DNA from 3 places in the Pseudarthrobacter humi genome. Region 1 is predicted to be linked to each of the others. Evidence: riboswitches for the same ligand, from Rfam matches in the RefSeq annotation. Region 1 holds a riboswitch; each other region holds the start of a gene.
The links. A riboswitch is a leader RNA that binds a small molecule or an ion and turns the genes downstream of it on or off. The one in region 1 is predicted to bind cyclic di-AMP.
Positions count from the first base shown of each region.

Region 2: linked by a shared signal. The riboswitch ahead of NFC73_RS14115 (C40 family peptidase) and the one ahead of NFC73_RS12340 (C40 family peptidase) in region 1 are both predicted to bind cyclic di-AMP.
Region 3: linked by a shared signal. The riboswitch ahead of NFC73_RS17870 (aggregation-promoting factor C-terminal-like domain-containing protein) and the one ahead of NFC73_RS12340 (C40 family peptidase) in region 1 are both predicted to bind cyclic di-AMP.

Region 1 covers NZ_JANCLV010000007.1:183,044-189,085, forward strand. The annotation lists gene NFC73_RS12330 (HNH endonuclease) at 1-56, opposite strand, end outside; gene NFC73_RS12335 (NlpC/P60 family protein) at 292-1,038, opposite strand; gene NFC73_RS12340 (C40 family peptidase) at 1,209-1,877, opposite strand; cyclic di-AMP (ydaO/yuaA leader) riboswitch at 1,948-2,110, opposite strand; gene NFC73_RS12345 (M23 family metallopeptidase) at 2,259-3,083, opposite strand; cyclic di-AMP (ydaO/yuaA leader) riboswitch at 3,087-3,306, opposite strand; gene NFC73_RS12350 (iron-dependent transcriptional repressor DtxR) at 3,461-4,156, opposite strand; gene serC (phosphoserine transaminase) at 4,434-5,564, shown strand; gene NFC73_RS12360 (MFS transporter) at 5,638-6,042, opposite strand, start outside.
Region 2 covers NZ_JANCLV010000009.1:128,759-134,800, reverse strand. The annotation lists gene NFC73_RS14155 (DedA family protein) at 1-318, opposite strand, end outside; gene NFC73_RS14150 (hypothetical protein) at 322-465, opposite strand; gene NFC73_RS14145 (NUDIX domain-containing protein) at 528-1,052, opposite strand; gene NFC73_RS14140 (DUF1918 domain-containing protein) at 1,107-1,307, opposite strand; gene NFC73_RS14135 (DNA alkylation repair protein) at 1,361-1,921, opposite strand; gene NFC73_RS14130 (TraR/DksA family transcriptional regulator) at 2,006-2,368, opposite strand; gene NFC73_RS14125 (cupin domain-containing protein) at 2,508-2,888, shown strand; gene NFC73_RS14120 (aggregation-promoting factor C-terminal-like domain-containing protein) at 2,912-4,204, opposite strand; cyclic di-AMP (ydaO/yuaA leader) riboswitch at 4,420-4,588, shown strand; gene NFC73_RS14115 (C40 family peptidase) at 4,591-5,442, shown strand; gene NFC73_RS14110 (protein adenylyltransferase SelO) at 5,512-6,042, opposite strand, start outside.
Region 3 covers NZ_JANCLV010000016.1:8,389-14,430, reverse strand. The annotation lists gene NFC73_RS17890 (winged helix-turn-helix domain-containing protein) at 59-922, opposite strand; gene NFC73_RS17885 (hypothetical protein) at 921-1,250, shown strand; gene NFC73_RS17880 (response regulator transcription factor) at 1,530-2,270, shown strand; gene NFC73_RS17875 (sensor histidine kinase) at 2,278-3,831, shown strand; cyclic di-AMP (ydaO/yuaA leader) riboswitch at 3,932-4,084, shown strand; gene NFC73_RS17870 (aggregation-promoting factor C-terminal-like domain-containing protein) at 4,090-4,806, shown strand; gene NFC73_RS17865 (HAD-IA family hydrolase) at 4,828-5,508, opposite strand; gene NFC73_RS17860 (VOC family protein) at 5,561-5,929, opposite strand; gene upp (uracil phosphoribosyltransferase) at 5,992-6,042, opposite strand, start outside.

The DNA of each region.
Region 1 (6,042 bases):
CGGAAGGTGACTACCGCCAGCGGTTCATATCCAGCATTCAGAACGAGAGTGCGCATGCACGTACCTCTTTGTGGCCGCACCCGTCAGGGGCACGAGGGCCGGCTGCCCCCGGCATATCCGGGCTATGGATCGACACCACAAGAGTAAACAAAGAATCCCGGGATCAGCTAATCGCAGAAGTATCCGGGATCACGTGTCGGGCCCAGGCGCCCGTCCGGTTAAGGCGTCAGTCCGTAGACAGCAAAGGACCCCCGCCGTGAGGCGGGGGTCCTTTGAACACTCAAGCAGCTGCTAGGACACGCGGATGAAGACCGGTCCTGAGCCAACGTTGGCGCTGAATACTACGGTCTGGTTGCCGTTGTAACCGCCGTGGACCGCCTGGCCGTTGCCGGCGTATACGGCAATGTGGGCCACGCCCGCGCCGCCGTCGGCGTAGTAGATCAGGTCGCCGGGCTGGGCCTCGGCGGCGCTCACGGTCTTGCCCAGGGACAGGTAGCCGGCGGGCCAGCCGTGGTAGTTGATGCCCACGGCAGCCAGGGAGTTGGTCACAAGCATGGTGCAGTCCTGGTTGACGCCGAGCTGTGCGTAAGCAGCGGACAGGATGGCAGCACCCTTGCCGCTGGCGGCGACCGGAGCCGAGGGAGCAGCCGGAGTTGCCGACGCTACCTTGATGGTTGCCGCGGCCTTGGCCGGAGCCGGAGCTTCAACAACAGGCGCGGGAGCCTCAACGGGAGCCGGCGTGGTGGTCACTGCAGGCTTCTCGTAGGAGATGGCAATGGTGGAAGCAGCCGAAATGATGGCCGGGGCGGAAACCTCAGCCTCAAGGTTCGAAGCGGACGCAGCTTCACGCTGGACGCCGGTGTCGGCCGCGTTCGCAGCGATACCACTGGTCAGGACGAGGCCGGAAGCAGCAGCGATAACCGCAGCCTGGCGGCCCATGCCGCCGGCGTTGTCGCCGACAGCCTTGGCAATGACAGCCAGCGAGTTGGTCTTGGTGACCTCGGCGCGGTGCCGTGCAACAGTTGCACGTGTAGTCATTAATTTTCTCTCTTTCGTTTTCCTCAGGACCGCGTGGGCAGCCTGAGGGCTTTGGACGCGCCGGCATCTTGGGGGTACGCCGGCACGTCCCGAACGGGGATTTAGCGAAAGGCTCCAGCGAAGAACGGCTCCGGCAGCACGGGGCTGCAGGAACTGCTGGATTGCAGGAACTACGGGGCCAGCGTGAAGAAGGATCCGCTGCCCGTGGAAGCCACCGAGTGGAGCAGCGTGCCCTGTGACGGGTTCAGTGCGCTGATCATCATGCCGTTGCCGACGTAAATGCCAACGTGGGCGCCGCCATTCTGCATGACCAGGTCGCCGGGGGCCGGTGTGGCGGTGGGCCGCATGGCCGTCCAGGCATTGGTGCGGGGAATGCTGATGCCGGCCTGGGCGTAGACCCACTGCGTGAAGCCGGAGCAGTCCCAGCCATTGGGAGTGGTGCCGCCCCAGAGGTAGGGGTTACCGATGCCGGTGTAGGCAAGTGCTGCCAGACCCGAAGCGGCAGCAGAGGAGACAGTGTCGGCGAGCTTGGAGGCCGCAGCCTCGGTTGCACCCTGGGCCCCGGTTTCGGAGGCCGTGGACTGCGCACGGACCCTCTCAACCTTCGGCGCCGGCGTCGTCCTGATGACGGGGCGTTCGAAGGAAACGGTAGCCGTGGGCGCGGCAGTTACGGCAAGTGCCGTCTGCGCGGAACCGGACTCGGTAGAGGCGGAAACGCCTGCGGTGGAATCCGCGGCGTTGGCCGGAAGCCCCATGCTCAGGATCAGACCTGATGCAGCTGCAATAACAGCAGCCTGGCGACCTACGGTCCCGGCATTGGCACTGACGGCCTTGGACACGGAGCCCAAGGGGTTAGTGCGAACCGGTTGTGCGCGGTGACGCGCAGAAGTATGGCGTGAAGACACGAAGGTAGCCTCTCCCAATGCCTGCGAGGTGAGCTGTCGGATTCGGATGGGAGTCACCCGGCCGCGCTGCTTCACAGTGGAAGCTTTGCGACTTAACCCCAAGGCCCTCAGAATCGAAGACCAAAATTGGTTCCCCCGCCCCTGCCAGACGATGTCATGCGAACGGACCTTGAGCGGTGGCAGAGCTAGGCAATCCACTCAAGAACGTCAACTTCGGAAAAGTTGACGCGCTTTAGACGTTACAGGAGTTCCGAGCCAATGTCACATTCAGGTCACGGCACGTCGCTGCGATTCGAGAGTTGGCCATCATTTGGGTCAGAGCCAGCCGGTGGGGTCAACGACTTCGCCATTGACCTGGACCTCGAAGTGGAGGTGGCAGCCCGTGGACGCGCCCGTGGTACCGCTGAGGGCAACAACATCGCCGCGGCTGACGGTCTGGCCTACCTTGACGCTGGCTGAGGAGAGGTGGTTGTAGGTGGTTTCAAGGCCATTGCCGTGATCCACCACCACGCGGTTGCCGCCGCCGTACTGGTGCCAGCCAACGAAGGTGACGGTACCGCTGGCAGCGGCCAGGACAGAGGTTCCGCACTGTGCCACGAAGTCCTGGCCACGGTGGAAGTCGCCGGAGCCGCCGGTAATCGGGCTGACCCGGAACCCGAAGGGTGAGGCCGTAATCAGCTGGGCCAGCGGCGAGCCAAGGCTTCCGGCAGAGGCGGCGCGGGTAATGGATCCCGCGGACTGGGCGCTCAACAGCTGCTTCAGCTTGCCGTCGGGATCACCCTGGGTCACCACGGACGAACGGCTGAAATCAATTTGGGCGGCGGCTTCCGCGGTCACTTCGGGCTGCGGAGCAGCGGAAACGGCTGATGCAGCCTGGCCGGGTGCCGGAGTGGCCATCACGGGGCCCGTCACAGGAACCGTTACGGTGAGAGCCAGGCCTGTTGCTGCCAAGGCGATGCCGGCCTTCTGGCCGAGGCCACTGGCGGCGGCGAAATCCGTCATCTGCCGGAAGGGCCCCCGGCGGCGGCGGGCTTCCCGCTGCGGGTCGCGGGGCCTCTCCGCGGTGAGATCCTCGGCCACCCTGGGCGCCGAGACGGGACCCGCCGCGCGACGGCGGCCCCTGGAGTATTGCGTGGTCAAGAATGTTCCTCTCTGGGTAGCCTGCGAAGTTAGCTGTCGGATTCGGGTCAGAGAGTTCATAGACCCGGTCCGCCGTGACAAGCACTTTGGCGCAGGGATATCCCGTGAGGATCCTTCGCTGGAAGAGGCTTGCTGCTGACGGACTTAACCCCAAGGCAGTCTTACGACTACCGGTTGTGGTTCCCCCGCCTCTGCCAGTTGGTGACTGATGCACCTGATCCGCTGGCAGAGCTCGGCTCCAGATCAGGTAACGCTTTTGTATCGACGCTGAGGTTCAACTATAGGTGATTAACTTGGACAGTAACAATTCCGTTATCTTTGCGGAACCTTGCGTCGCTGGGCTACGGCGCGGCTCCTCGCGGCGGACCGCCTACCCGTCAACTGACGGAAACGAAGACGTGGGATGCCACTTCCGGTGGCAACTCGAGCGCCCCTTCGATTCCCGGAACCCGCACGGAGATGTACTCCCCTACGCGCTCCAGGGACACCGTGGCACCGGGCCTGATCCCGCCTTCATCCAGCTGGACCAGCAGCTCAGGTTCCACCTGGATGGGCTCAGCCAGCCGGCTGACTGTCACGTTCGACGCCGGCCCGTAGCCCTGCATCGCATCAAGGAGATTAATCACAGTGGCGTCCGGCAGCGCGGGCGCCGGCCCGCCCAGGGCGGCCAGCCCGGGGATGGGGTTGCCGTAGGGAGAATCCGTGGGGTGGTTGAGCAATTCGTAGATGCGCTGCTCAACGCGTTCGCTCATCACATGCTCCCAGCGGCACGCTTCATCGTGGACATAGGCCCAGTCCAGGCCAATCACATCCGCCAGGAGCCGTTCCGCCAGCCGGTGCTTGCGCATCACTTCCGTAGCGCGTTTCCGCCCGGCCTCGGTCAACTCCAGGTGACGGTCTCCGGAGACCACAACCAGTCCGTCGCGCTCCATCCGGCCGATGGTTTGGGACACCGTGGGTCCGGAATGCCGCAGCCGTTCGGCGATGCGTGCGCGAAGAGCCACGATGTTCTCTTCTTCAAGCTCCAAAATGGTCCGAAGATACATCTCCGTAGTATCGATCAGATCCGTCATCCAGCTCAGCTCCTCGAGCGCAGTACCTTGCGTTGTCCCACCGTATCGCGTCCCGCTCAGCGGCGAGGTCCGCTAAAAAGCTTAGCCTATTTTGAATTTGTCTGGATAATGCTCGGGCGGGGGCAAACGGTCTCATTGGCCGGACTATGACGGCCCCGGTTCCCCGCCCAATCGAGGGTTCAGGCAGAATAAAGAAGGTCCTTATGCAGTCACCGCCGACTACCGGCCACCCCACCGCCCGGACGTGAGCCACGTCCATGCCGAAATTGGAGCCCCCGTGAGCGAAACCAGCATCACTATTCCCGCCGACCTCCTGCCAAAGGATGGACGGTTCGGCGCAGGACCCTCCAAGGTCAGGCCGGAGCAGCTCGAAGCGCTCTCAGCGGCGTCCAAGACCATCCTGGGCACCTCCCACCGCCAGGCTCCGGTCAAGAACCTCGTGGGCTCCGTCCGTGAAGGCCTCAGCCAGTTCTTCCGCGCCCCCGAAGGCTACGAAGTGGTCCTCGGCGTCGGCGGCTCCACCGCATTCTGGGACGTCGCCAGCTTCGGCCTGGTGGAAAAGAAGGCCCAGCACCTGTCCTTCGGCGAGTTCGGCTCGAAGTTCGCCTCAGCCACCAACAAGGCACCGTTCCTGGACGCCTCCTCCATCATCAAGTCCGAGCCCGGCACCCGTCCGGTATCGGCCGCCGAGGCTGGCGTGGATGTGTACGCCTGGCCGCAGAACGAAACCTCCACGGGTGTCGCGGCTCCGGTCAAGCGCGTCGCGGGCGCCGACGCCGGTTCCCTGGTCCTGGTGGACGCTACCTCCGCAGCCGGCGGCCTGGACGTGGACGTCTCCGAGGCCGATGTCTACTACTTCGCCCCGCAGAAGAACTTCGCCTCCGATGGTGGCCTGTGGCTGGGTCTCTTCTCCCCCGCCGCGCTGGAACGCGCCGCCCGGGTCAAGGCCAGCGGCCGCTGGATCCCGGATTTCCTGGACCTCCAGACCGCCATCGACAACTCCAAGCTGAACCAGACGTACAACACGCCGTCGCTCTCCACCCTGGTGACCCTCGACGCGCAGGTGCAGTGGCTGAACGCCAACGGCGGCCTGGACTTCGCGTCCGCCCGCACCGCTGACTCCGCCGGCCGGATCTACTCCTGGGCCGAGGCCTCCGAGTACGCCACGCCGTTCGTGGCCAAGGCGGAGGACCGTTCCAACGTCATCGCCACCATCGACTTCGACGACTCCATCGACGCCGCCGCGATCGCCAAGGTGCTCCGCGCCAACGGCATCGTGGACACCGAGCCGTACCGCAAGCTGGGCCGCAACCAGCTCCGGATCGCCACGTTTGTTGCCATCGAGCCGGCTGACGTCACCGCGCTGCTGGCAAGCATCGACTACGTGGTGGGCGAACTGCGCAAGTAGACCACCCTCGCGAATGGACACTTGGGGCCCGGGCCCAGTGTCCGTTCGCGCTGTCTTGTGGTGGCGCCGGCTGTCAGCGTCCGACGGCGTCGCCCGGGTTTTCGTCCCGGGCGGCGCCGTTTGCGTTGTCCTCCGGTTGTTGGACGCCCAGGTTTTGGACGCCCAGGTGGGAGACGACGCCGAAGTAGCGCAGGCCGCGGGCGCGCCGGTTGAAAGTGAGTCGGAGCCGCTGGGCGCGGATGATCCAGATCATTCCGATCACCGCGGCGATGATCCCGGAGGCGGCCGCAACGGAAAGCGACCACCGGGGGCCGGCGACGTTGGCCACCCATCCCACCAGTGGGGCACCGATGGGTGTGCCGCCCATAAAGATGGCCATGTACAGTGCCATGACCCTGCCCCGCATCACGGGATCGGTGGTGGTCTGGACATAGCCGTTGGCACTGGTCATCATGGTGATTGCGAACAGGCCCACCGG
Region 2 (6,042 bases), on a different contig from region 1:
GGCCCAGAGGATGGAACCGGCGACGGCGGCGGGAAGGTAGCGCCGCAGCGGCATCTTCGCCGCACCGGCGGCGAGGTTGACGGCCGTCTGCAGGCCGATGGTCAGGAACGAAAGGGTCACGGCGAACGGTCCCCACCGGCGGACGAGCGCCTTCGCCTGGCCGGCGCGCTGGCCGTTCCAGGACGACGCGAACCGAGTGTGTTCCACGCCGGCTGCCGCTCCCCGGCCGATCCAGTACGTCACATTGACGCGCAGCATTACTATGGCGAACAGGCTGGCCGCCGCCACGCCGAAGGGCAGATCCAGGAACTGGTCCATGGGTCAGGCCGAGGGCTGCGGTCGCGCCCCGACGGCGGCCGCGTCCAGTCTGCCCTCGGGCAGGACGCCCATTAACGGGGACGACTCAGCTTCTTCGTGCGCCGCACTGGTGGACTGTTTAAGCAACACGGAGAGCGGGGCGGTCATGTTCTTCCTCACGCGCAGCAGGGAGTCGGAACACCATTATGGCGCACCGCACTTAGGCAACCCTAATCTCGCCCTTCCAGCATGCGCGCCCGCAGGTCCGGCCACGATTTTGCGAAACCGGGATGGAGCTCCTTCGCCTCCACATGGTCCAACCGAACCCACTGGAGTTCGAGGCTTTCCGGATCGCTGATCACGGGCTCAAAAGGCGCGGTCACCAGCACTACAACGGTGGTGTAGGACCAGTAGCCGAAATCCAGCACAGACGTGAAGAGGACGCTCACATCCGCGGCCGGTACCGCGGCTTCCTCGTGCGCCTCGCGGAGGGCCCCGGTGACTGCGTCCTCGCCCTCGTGCAATGCTCCGCCGGGCAGTCCCCAGGTGCCACCGTTATGGCTCCACAGCGCGCGGTGCTGCAGGAGAACGCCTTTGCCGGGGTCATAAGCCAGCACACCGGCGGCACCGAACCTGCCCCAGAACCTGCCGCGGACGCCCTCCACCCAGGCGTCACCAGGGTCCCGCGGACCGGTCCGGACCGGCGGAATCGTGAGGTTCGCGTCAGGGGACGTGGCAGCCAAGGAGTGATCCATGCCACCAGTCTGACAGGTGCCCGGGGGCCCGGACGCTCAGCCGCCCGCGGCGCGTCAGCCGGCTTGTCCCGAGTGACCGCGTTCGACGGCGAAATCACCGCCCGGGTACATAACGGTTTCGTGCCCGTCGTCGAACCTGACCAGGTAGGGCGGATGTCCTTCCTGACCACGGACTTCCACGATCACGCCGTGCCGGTCCGAAGATCCGACGGTCCTCCCCCGGACGATAATCCTGTCGCCCTGCGCTGCCTCCATGGCAATCACCTCCAAGCCCCAGACTACGACTGACGGGGACCGGGGAACAGGGGTCAGTCGCGTTCCGCGTCGCGGTTCCCGAAAATGCGCGGCAGGTCAGGTCCCTGCGACGCGATGAGCCGGGCAGCGTGGCGCAGCGCATCGTCGGGGTCCTGGTGCCAGCGGGTGATGACGACGTCGGCGCGCTGGCGGCCGCTTTCGCCCAGTCCGTGCAGCAACGGAACCACAACGTCGGCAATCAGCGGGTCCACCAGCTCACTGGTCTGAGCGGTTCTGATGAAGCCCTCCAGCCTGGTCAGGTCAGAGTGGCGAAGGAGGGCCACCCGGGACTGCAGCAGCACCACGGCCGCGAGCCGCCTTTCATAGACCGGGCGCCTGCCGGGACCGGGCCGGCCCCAGAGGAGGGATGCCAAAGCGGTCACCTCATCGTGGCCAAGGTCCTTGAACTTCCTGCCGGCGTCGCGGACGGTGCCGCGTACGGCTCCCACCGACGATCCGTAGGACCCAAGTACCCCGCCCACCCGGGCCTCCACGTCCTCCGCCCGGTACCAGGCGCCCTCATTCTGCAGGGTGGCATCGATGAAGCCGGCAGCGTCCTGCACACGCCCGTTCACAGCACCGTCCCAGTCGCGCTACTGGAAGTCAGGTCACTGGAGTTCACTGCACTGGAGTTCACGACATCTGGGTTCACGTCGCCGCTACGGTCCCTGCCGGCCGGCGGCGGCGTGGAGGATGCAGAACGGCGTCGACGGACGGGCTTCGAGCCGCCCCTCTGCAATGGGATCCCCGCACACGGCGCATGTACCGTAGGTGCCCGCCGCAATCCGCGCCAGGGCCGCATCCACCTGGTCAAGTCCCGCACTGCTCTGCTTCAGGAGCGCCGAGGCCTGCGACAGCTCGAACGCAATGGTGGAACCCTCGGGGTCGTGCTCGTCATCGATGTTGGAATCCTGGCGTGCGGCGTTCGCCGAGGAGATGTCCGCACGGAGCGCGGGGAGCAGCTCGAGTTTCCGGGCGCGCTCTTCTTCCAGCAGGACCCGGAACCGTTCAAAATCGGGCATGGGAAAAGCCTAGTGGTTTGGGTCTCGACAAGCGCCGCCGGCGGGAGGATGCTGGCAAGCGTAAGCGCTTCGGATGCGGTCTGGCAGCCACGGACAGAAAGCTGCCGGACACAAAACCAACAGAGAAAGCCTGCGTGCCATGCCTACCAACATCGTCACAGAACTGGCAGTCAAGTCCCACAACACACCGGATGAGAAGCGCCGGCCGGAGAAAACCGAAGTGGATGTCGTCAACCTGGGCGACTACACGGTCGGCCGGTTGACGTTCAGTCCCGGCTGGCGCTGGTCGGACTGCATCAAGCCGGTGGTCCAGACCGAGTCCTGCCAGAACAACCACGTCGGATACTGCGTTTCCGGGGCACTCAATGTCGAGACCACCAATGGCACGCGGATCAGCATCAGCGCCGGCGACTCCTACACCATTCCACCCGGACATGACGCCTGGGTGGACGGCGACGAAGCCTTCGTCGGCATTGAATTCCTCAGCGCCGCGGTATTCGCCAAGGCACCGGGAACGTGACGCGGCTGCCATCCTCCGGCTGGTCAGTACCAGTGGTTGGCCACGGAATGGTTCCACGCTCCGCATGGTGACCCGTAGCGGTCAGCGATATAGGACAAACCCCAATTGACCTGGGTCCGGTAGCTCGTGAGCCAATCGCTGCCGGCGCTGGCATACTTGCTGGCCGGCAGCGACTGGGCGATCCCGTATGCGCCCGAGTACGGGTTGGTGGCAGTGGTCAGCCAGTTCGACTCCTTGGTCCACAGCGACGCCAGGCACGGAAACTGGTTCTGGCCCCAGCCGTAGGCGCCGAGCTGCCCGGCTGCGTAGTTCTTGGCGCCCGCAGGGTCGTTGACAGCGCCTCCCGGAACGGAAGGCACGACGACGACGGGCGGCGGGACCGGCGTCGGGCTCGGCACCGGAAGCGGGGCGGGCACGCCCGGTACAGCAGGTGGGGCCGGAGCCGGTTTCTGCGCAGCGGCAAGGGCCGCCGCCTTGGCTGTCGCTTCCGCCTGTTGGCGTGCCTGTTCCTGCGCCGCGGCACGCTTGGCGGCCTGCGCCGTTTCATACGCGGCCAACGCCACCTGGCCCTGCCGGAACTCCCCCTCCACCGCAGCCGTGGTGCCCTTGAGGGAGGCCAGCTGCGCGGTCAGTTCCCGGCCGTGCTCCTGCTGCTCCGCGATCTGCCGGGACATGGCCTGCTGGGCGGATTGGGCGGCGTCGAGCTTGGTTCTGGCTTCGCCGGACAGGCGCTCGCGCTCGGCCCTGGCCGCCTGCTCCTGATCGGCCAGGGCACGGGAAATGCGTTCGGCGGCTGCGGATTTGTTGACCAGGGCGGCAGTCTTATCGCTGACGATCTGGACGATATTCAGGCCCTGGATGCTGTTGTTCTGCACGGCGTCGAGGGCAACGAAGAAGCCCATGTTGGTTCCACCGGTCTTGTACGACTGGGCCGCCAGCGCGCCGATTTCCTTCTTGTACCGTCCCAGTTCGGCCGCGGCGCGTGCCGTCTGGGCCGTGAGTGCGTCCACAGTGGAAGTGGCGGCCTGAAGTGCCGCTTCGGCCTTGGCGTACTCCGCGGCGGACGCTACGGCCGCGTTGCCCAGCGCCTCTGCTTCAGTCTGGAGTCCGCCCAGCAGCCCATTGATCCTGGTGACTTCTGCCGCTTTGCCGGCCTCGCTTTGCTTGGCGTTCTGCACGTCCTGCCACGAGGGATACCCGCCGGGCGGCGCGTCGTCGGCGGCATGCGAGGGAAGCAGCGCAGCCGACCCCACCAGGGCGGCCGCCAGCAGGCCGGCGAGGGCGGGCAGCCGCATTTTTTGAACAATCCGGGACATAGTTGGTGAGCTTACCGGGCATATACGGATTACGGGGCCTGACCTGCAACATCGTTACCGGGGAGGGAGGGAATCCGAGATGAAGCGCGGGTGGATTTCACGCCTACATTCCGTTACCGGAATGTGACATTGCCGCTAGCTGGAAGTTATGGTCAAGCGGTGGCCCGGCTCAAGCCGGGACATTCCCGCCAGTATGCCGAGCCCTGCCGCTGACCGGGATCCAGTCGCTTTCCAGCTGGCAGGGACGGGGGAACCACGTTTCCACGGCTTTTCGAAGCCTTGGGGTTAAGTCGGTATCGCTCCGTCCCGCGCGGCGGTGCTACCGGCCGGGTATCTCCGACCCGAACCCGACAGCTCACCCCGCAGGCATGGGAGAGGCTATCACCGTGTCCAAGAATTCCGCTGCCGCACGCCTTCGTGCGGTTCCTGCCCGCTCTACCGTCCTGAATGGCCTGGCCACTGCGGCCAAAACACACCCCCTGACATTTGGCCGGCCGGCCCTGGTGGCTGTTGCCGCATCCGGCCTGCTGTTCAGCATTGGCGTCCCGGCTCAGGCCGGCGTCCACGGCCCGGACAACTCCGGGACTGCCAACACTCAGGTCCAGACCAGTGCGGCGGCAGCGGCTCCGGCCGCTGTTGCTTCAACTTCCGCTGCAGCAGCCCCCGCCGCGGGCAACGTCCACACCGTCGTTTCGGGCGACACGCTGGGCCAGATTTCCGCCGCCCACGGCGTCCCGCTCAACGACGTCCTTGCCGCCAACGGACTCTCGCTGACCAGCATCATCTACCCCGGCGACCAGATCCGGATCCCCGGCGCCGGCTACACCGCACCGGCTCCCACACCGTCTCCCGCGGCGGCGCCGGCCTCCCCCACCAACACCGGCATCCGGCTGGCCTCAACGTCCGTACCGGCGGCCCAGGCTCCGGCCGGCCCGCTCGGCGCGGCCATCCTGGCTTCCGCCAACTCCCAGCTCGGCATCCAGCAGGACTGCACCGCCATGGTGGAGAAGGCGCTGCGCTCGGTGGGTAAGAGCGTGGGTGACCTGGCTCCCGGCCAGTTCTACCAGTACGGCCCGGTGGTGGGCACACCTGCCGCAGGGGATCTGGTCATCACGGCCGGCCACGTGGGCGTCTACGCCGGCAACGGCCAGGTTGTCAGTGGCGGGGTGGACGGTTACAAAACCGAAGTGCACTCCATCAGCTGGCTGGCCGGAGCGTCCTTCGTCCGCGTAGCGTGATCCGACCATGCTCGACGGCGGCGGGCGGCACCCAGCCCCGCGCCGCCGTCGTCCATCCCTGGTGTTCGCTCAGGTCCCGCAGAAGGTCCGGTAGCTCCCGAAGTCTTCAGGGGCGGGGCCGGCGTAGCGTTCCAGCCCGGGGCGCTGCGTGTACGGATCGGCCAAGACGTCCACCAACCGGTTGAAGGGGTCCAGGTCGCCTGCGATAGCCGAGTCCAGAGCTTCTTCAACCAGGTGGTTCCTGGGGATGTAGACGGGGTTGACCCGGTCCATCAGGTCCGCGTCCGGCGCCAGGGCCAGCCACCGTGCGGACCAGGCGTCGAAGGCGCCAGGGTCCGCAAACATGGACCGCGCAGTTTCCGGGGTGCCGCGGGCCGCCGAGGCCAGGCTCCGGAAGAAGGAGGTGTAATCCACCCGGCCTTCCTGGAGCAGCGCCAACACGCCGTCCACCAGGGGCGACGCAACGTCGTCGTGCGTGTCCGGGCGCAGACCCAGCTTGGACTTCATGCCGGCTGACCAGGCAGCGCTGTACTGGGCGCGGAAGGCGCCGAGGGATTCAACCGCGAGCGCCACGGCCTGGTCCTGGTCTTCATGGAGCAG
Region 3 (6,042 bases), on a different contig from region 1:
GGAACGAAGGAGGTGTCTAAGGCACGGCGAAATGCCGCTTTGGTGCGTCGCTGAAGGACTAGATCGAGTATTCCGGAGCGGCCCAGACAATAACTTCGGGGTGCTCGTAGAAGCGGTAGCCCTGGCCGCGGACGGTACGGACGGTGTTTGCGAGGCGGCCCAGCTTGGAGCGGAGACGGCGGATGTGGACGTCGATGGTACGTTCGTTGGGGACTTCCTCGGCGTTGCGCCACAGACCCTCAAGCAGTTCATCGCGGCCAACCGTGCGGGTGCCGTTTTCCACCAGGTAGTTCAGGAGTTCGAATTCCTTGAAGGTCAGGTTCAGGGATTCGCCGTCAAGGTGGACTTCGCGGCGGGCGAGGTCGATCAGGACGCCGGACGGGCGCGGGTCCTGCGGCTGCAGCCGGGCGGTCTCGGTGCGCTTCTGCGCGTTGACGGTGGGGTCACCGAAGGTGGAACGGACGACGTCGAGCGCGGAACCCGGGGTGCCGGCCGGGGCCACGGCCACGGCAGCGTAGCTTTCGGCACCGGTCACGAGGGACTGTGCGTAGGCGCGGATTTCCTGGGCAAGCTTGGCAATGGAGGTTCCGGCAGCCGCCGCGGTCTCCTCGTCGATGCCCATGTAGAGGACAAATCCGCGGGCCACGGTGTCATTGGCGACCGGGCGGACGCTGTTGGGTCCCGCGATCACCGGAGTGGGCGCCGTCAGCGGCGCGGCTTCGGCAGGCTGGACGGCGCGGAGCTGGCCGTAGGAACTGGGGTTGTAGCCCTGGGGTGCGTAGCCGGGGGCAGGAAAGCTCGCTCCAGGGGCAGCCGGGGACAACGCCGGTCGGGCACCGAACCCCTGACGGAGGCCGGAAGCCTGGCCGGCCTTGCCTGCGTTACGGACGGAGATGTGGACGTATCCGGATGCAACTGACATGAATGCTTACCTCAATGTGAATGGCCGTCATCGCGGCTCGAATGCTGATTGTCCCCGCAATGAAATCTGGGGATGGCGCCCTACGCTGGGCTGGGGGCGAATGCCTAAGAACTTCGTGGGTTCTGAAGATCAGGCGTGCATTCGACAACAGCGCATGTCGGCAGCAGCGGATGTGCTGGGCCAATATTCTGCGGCTGCAGGTGCTGTTGAGTTCTTGTTCACAATTGAAAGTGTGCAACGTAACAATGAAAACTTGCAAGTAACAATGGGTGCAACGTTCCGCATACTGAGACAAAATGCGGATTTGTGTGATAGATCACCATTCTGATATGACGACAAAATGCGCCTTGTTGTCCACCAAGGGCGCGTAAATAGCCCCCTGCGGCGAACAATCTTCGCCCATGCGCGACGCAGAGCCACAGAAATTCACCGCGCCATGACCTTCCGAAATTGCTTGCGGCCTTTTGCCACCTGTCCAACGGAAACGGCTTCGGCCAGGCGCCTTCTCGGCATCCCGTGTGCCCATCCAGCTCGCTAGGCTGGGATTCACAGCGTGCGCACAGGAACCCCATAGCGCGGGCTAACCGAATGATCGGAGAGTTGTCCCATGGCCACTTCGCACTCCATGACCAACAACCTTCCGCAACTGACCCACCCGGACGGCTCCCCCATCCGCGCCCTGGTGGTTGACGACGAACCCAGCCTTTCCGAGCTCATGAGCATGGGGCTGCGCATGGCTGGCTGGTCCGTTGCCGTGGCTTCGGACGGCCCCGAGGCCGTCAAGCTTGCCAAGGAGTTCCGCCCGGACGTCCTGGTGCTGGACGTGATGCTGCCAGGGTTCGACGGCGTTGAGCTGCTGGGCAGGATCCGCGCCTTCGCGCCCGAGGTACCTGCGCTTTTCCTGACCGCCAAGGACGCCGTCCAGGACAGGATCGTGGGCCTGGCGGCCGGCGGGGACGACTACGTGACCAAACCGTTCAGCATGGAAGAGGTCCTGCTCCGGCTGCACCGGCTGGTGCAGCGCTCCGGCGTTGCCGCGATGGACACTGCCGAACTTGTGGTGGGCGATCTTGTCCTCAACATCGACACCCGCGAAGTGACCCGTGCGGGCGACGCCCTCCAGCTCACCGCCACCCAGTTCGAGCTGCTCCGGTACCTCATGGAGAACCCCAAACGCGTCATCAGCAAAGCCCAGATCCTGGACCGCGTATGGAACTATGACTTCGGCGGCCAGGCCAACATTGTGGAGCTCTACATCTCCTACCTGCGCAAGAAAGTCGATGCAGTGCACCCGCCCATGATCCATACCGTGCGGGGCGCCGGCTACGTCATCAAGCCAGCTGAGTAGCAGCTCCATGTCCTCGCCGCGAGCAACCCCAGCACCATCGCGGAGCTGGCTCAAACCGGACACCTGGCATCTGCGCACGCGCCTGATCCTGTTGGCCATGGCCCTGCTGGTGGCCATCTGCGGCGCCGTGGGGCTGTTCAGTTACGCCTCCATGGATTCTTTTCTCACGGGGCAGCTGGATGAACAGCTGAGCCAGGCCGCCAAACGCTCGAATGATCCGGGCCGCCCGCCCCTGGGCGGATTCAACGGCAGGCCGGACCCGCTTGACTCCCGCGGGCAGAGTGTCGGAACACTGAATGCGCGGATCCTGGACGGCCAGATCCCCAGTGGCGGTTTCCTGGACTCGGACACCACACGCCTACCCCTCAGCGCCGAGGACAAGCAGACCCTACTGGCGCTGACGCAGAACGGCATCCCCGTGAACCGTTCGCTGTCAAACGGGGACTACCGGATTGTGGCCGTGCAAACCGGCTACGGCGATGTCCTTGTCACGGGCCTTCCGCTTGCCGCCAAGGAAAGCACGTTGGCGTCGCTGGTGTGGACCTTTGTGTTCGTTTCCCTGGGCGGCCTGGCGCTAATTGGACTGGCAGGAACCGTGTTGATCCGGCGCACCATGAAGCCGCTGGAGCAGCTTTCGGAGGTGGCAACGCGGGTGGCCCGGCTCCCGCTGGACGCGGGCGAGGTGGCCCTCGCGGTGCGCGTCCCGCCGTCGAACTCCAACCCCGGAACCGAAGTGGGCAGCGTAGGGCATGCCCTCAATCTGATGCTGGACAACGTGGCTAACGCACTCGAGGCGCGGCAGCGGAGCGAGACCAAGGTGCGGCAGTTCGTAGCTGACGCTTCCCATGAGCTGCGCACCCCGCTGACCGCCATCCGCGGGTACACGGAGCTGATGCGGATGACCGAGGACTTCACGCCGGACGGCCGGAAATCCCTGGCCCGGGTCCAAAGCCAGTCCGAACGCATGACCACCCTGGTGGAGGATCTGCTGCTGCTCGCCCGGCTCGATGAGGGCCAGCCCCTGAAGCTCAGCGAAGTAGACCTCACACAACTCGTGATCGAAACAGTCAGTGACGAGAAGGTCATCGCCCCGGACCACCACTGGCGCCTTGAACTGCCCGACGAGCCGCTCGCCGTCACGGGTGATGCGTCCCAACTGCGTCAGGTGCTTGTCAACCTGCTCTCCAATGCGCGCAAGCACACGCCGCCCGGGACCACCGTAGTCACCGCTGTCACGAAGTCTGCCAATGGCGGCGCAGCGGTGACTGTAACGGACGACGGCGGCGGCATCCCTGCGGACTTCGTGGACCATGTATTCTCCCGGTTTGCCCGCGCAGACGCGGCGCGCAAGGGTACGGCGCCGGCCTCGGGCGCCGGGGCGTCCGAGGGCACTAGCGGCTTGGGCCTGTCCATTGTCCAGTCGATCATGGAGGCCCACGGCGGGAGCGTGGAAGTGACATCGCGGGCCGGACGGACGGAGTTCGCGTTACTCTTCCCTGCCGGCGCGCTGGCGCGATCCACTGACGCCCGAGCCCAGCAAGGTGACACACCGCCGTCGTGATTCCCGTTACCAAAATGTGACTTAAGCGTCCAGCTCCTGTAGCGTCGATGACGTGTGGTTCCCGTTCGGGCCGCATATCCGGATGACGCCAAGCTCTGCCGCTTCCCGGATTCCGTTTTCAGAGGCAGAGGCGGGGGACCCACCGTCCCGGGCACCAAGTGCCCTCTGGGGTTAAGCCAACACGTGTTTGTGCCGTGTGGCCGGATGCCCTCATCCGAACCCGACAGCTAACTCCGCAGGTGTGAGAGGCGATCCATCATGTCTGAATTCAAGGTACAAACGCGCCCGCAGGGCGACACAAAGTCCCACAGCCACCGCAAGCAGACCCGCTTCGGTGCAGCTATGTCCCCATTGTCCAGGGCGGCCCGGATTCCCTCCGTGGGCCAGCGCGTCGCGGTGTTCGCGACGGCGTGCGCCCTGCTTGTCGGCGTCAGCGCCGCGGCACACGCTTCCGAGTCTGCCTCGATCGCGGCCAGCGCCGACCAGGCCGCCGAACAAGCCAGCGCCCAGTCGAAGCTGAGCTTCGAGACAGCTGAGATCCAGGCCCCGGCCTCCCCGGAAGCTGCGCCGGCCGAGATCAACGTCGCGCCCCAGGCCGCCGAACCGGCACCTGCCCCGGCCCCGGAGCCCGCTCCGGCTCCGGAACCTGCACCGGTTGTGGCCGTCAACGACCCCGCAGGAGCCCAGGCCTACGCCGCCGGCCAGCTGGCCACGTACGGCTGGTCCGCAGACCAGATGCAGTGCCTGCAGACGCTGTGGACCAAGGAATCCGACTGGACCACCACGGCCACCAACCCCAGCAGCGGCGCGTACGGAATCGTCCAGTCATTGCCTGCTGAGAAGATGGCTAGCGCCGGCGCTGACTACGTCACCAACTACCGCACGCAGATCAACTGGGGCCTGAACTACATCCAGGAGCGCTACCAGTCACCCTGCGGCGCGCTGAACTTCCACCTGTCGCACAACTGGTACTAGGCCGACCAAGCGGCGCCGGCCTCAAAGCCGAAACGAAATGATCTGCCGTCCCGCGGCGTCCGGTTCCACGGAGACGGTCACGGCGCTGTAGTCGGGGATGTGGAGTACGCCCGCCGGCAACTCGCCCGCATTGGGACCCACGGCCACCGTCCGGATACCCGCGGCAACGCCTGCCGCGATTCCGGCGGGCGCATCCTCGAACACGACAGCGTCCTCCGGATTGACGCCCAGCAGACCGGCGGCCATCAGATAGCCCTCCGGGTGAGGCTTGCCCCGCGTGACCAGGTCCGCCGTCACGGCCGTGGCAGGCATGGCCAGCCCAGCAGCGTCCATGCGGATGTCCGCCAGGGTCCTGTCCGCTGAAGTCACCAGCGCCACTGCCTGGGCCGGCAGGCTGCGAAGCAGGTCGGCAGCCCCCGGCAACGCGATGATACCGGCCGTCCGCACCCGTTCCATCCCGCCCAGTTCCTCGGTGAGCGCCGCGATGTCCGCTCCCCCCGGCGCGAACCGGCGTACGGTATCGGCAGCCTGGACGCCGTGCGAAGTGCGCAGGATTTCGGCGATGTCCAGGCCGTACCGGGCCGCGAATTCTGCCCAGACGTCCTCCACTACTGCTGTGGAGTCCACCAATGTGCCGTCCATATCGAAAAGGACGGCCCGGCAGGTCAGGGTTCGTGTGGCGGCAGGTGTGGGGAAGTTCATGCTGCCTATTTTGCCTTAGGCGTCGCGACCCCCACGCGCCACGCCCTTAGGCTTAACGGCCCGGGATGTGCTGCACCGCCCACTTGTTGCCGTCGGGATCCGCGAAGTAGACGAAGTGCCCCCAGTCCTGGATGTCTATGTCGCTGACCTCCACACCGTTGCCCTTGAGGTGGTCGTGGGCAGCCTGGATGTCGCTGACCACCATCTGCAGGCTTGGGGCCGTGCCCGGAGGGGCGTCATTGAGGCCCTCGCCAATACAAATGGAGCAGGCTGATCCCGGCGGGGTCAGCTGGACGAAGCGGACGCCATCCATGGGCCGCTCGTCGAAATCCGGGTTGAAGCCAACCTTGTTGACGTAGAAATCCTTGGCGCGGTCCACGTCGGACACTGGCACAAAAACGAGTTCAAGTTTCCAGTCCATGCGCCACAGGCTAACGGCGGCGGCAGGAAAGCGGAAGACTTGAAATCCGAAGTAGCCCCGAATCAGCCGGCGATGCCGTACAGGCGGTCGCCGGCGTCGCCGAGCCCGGGAAC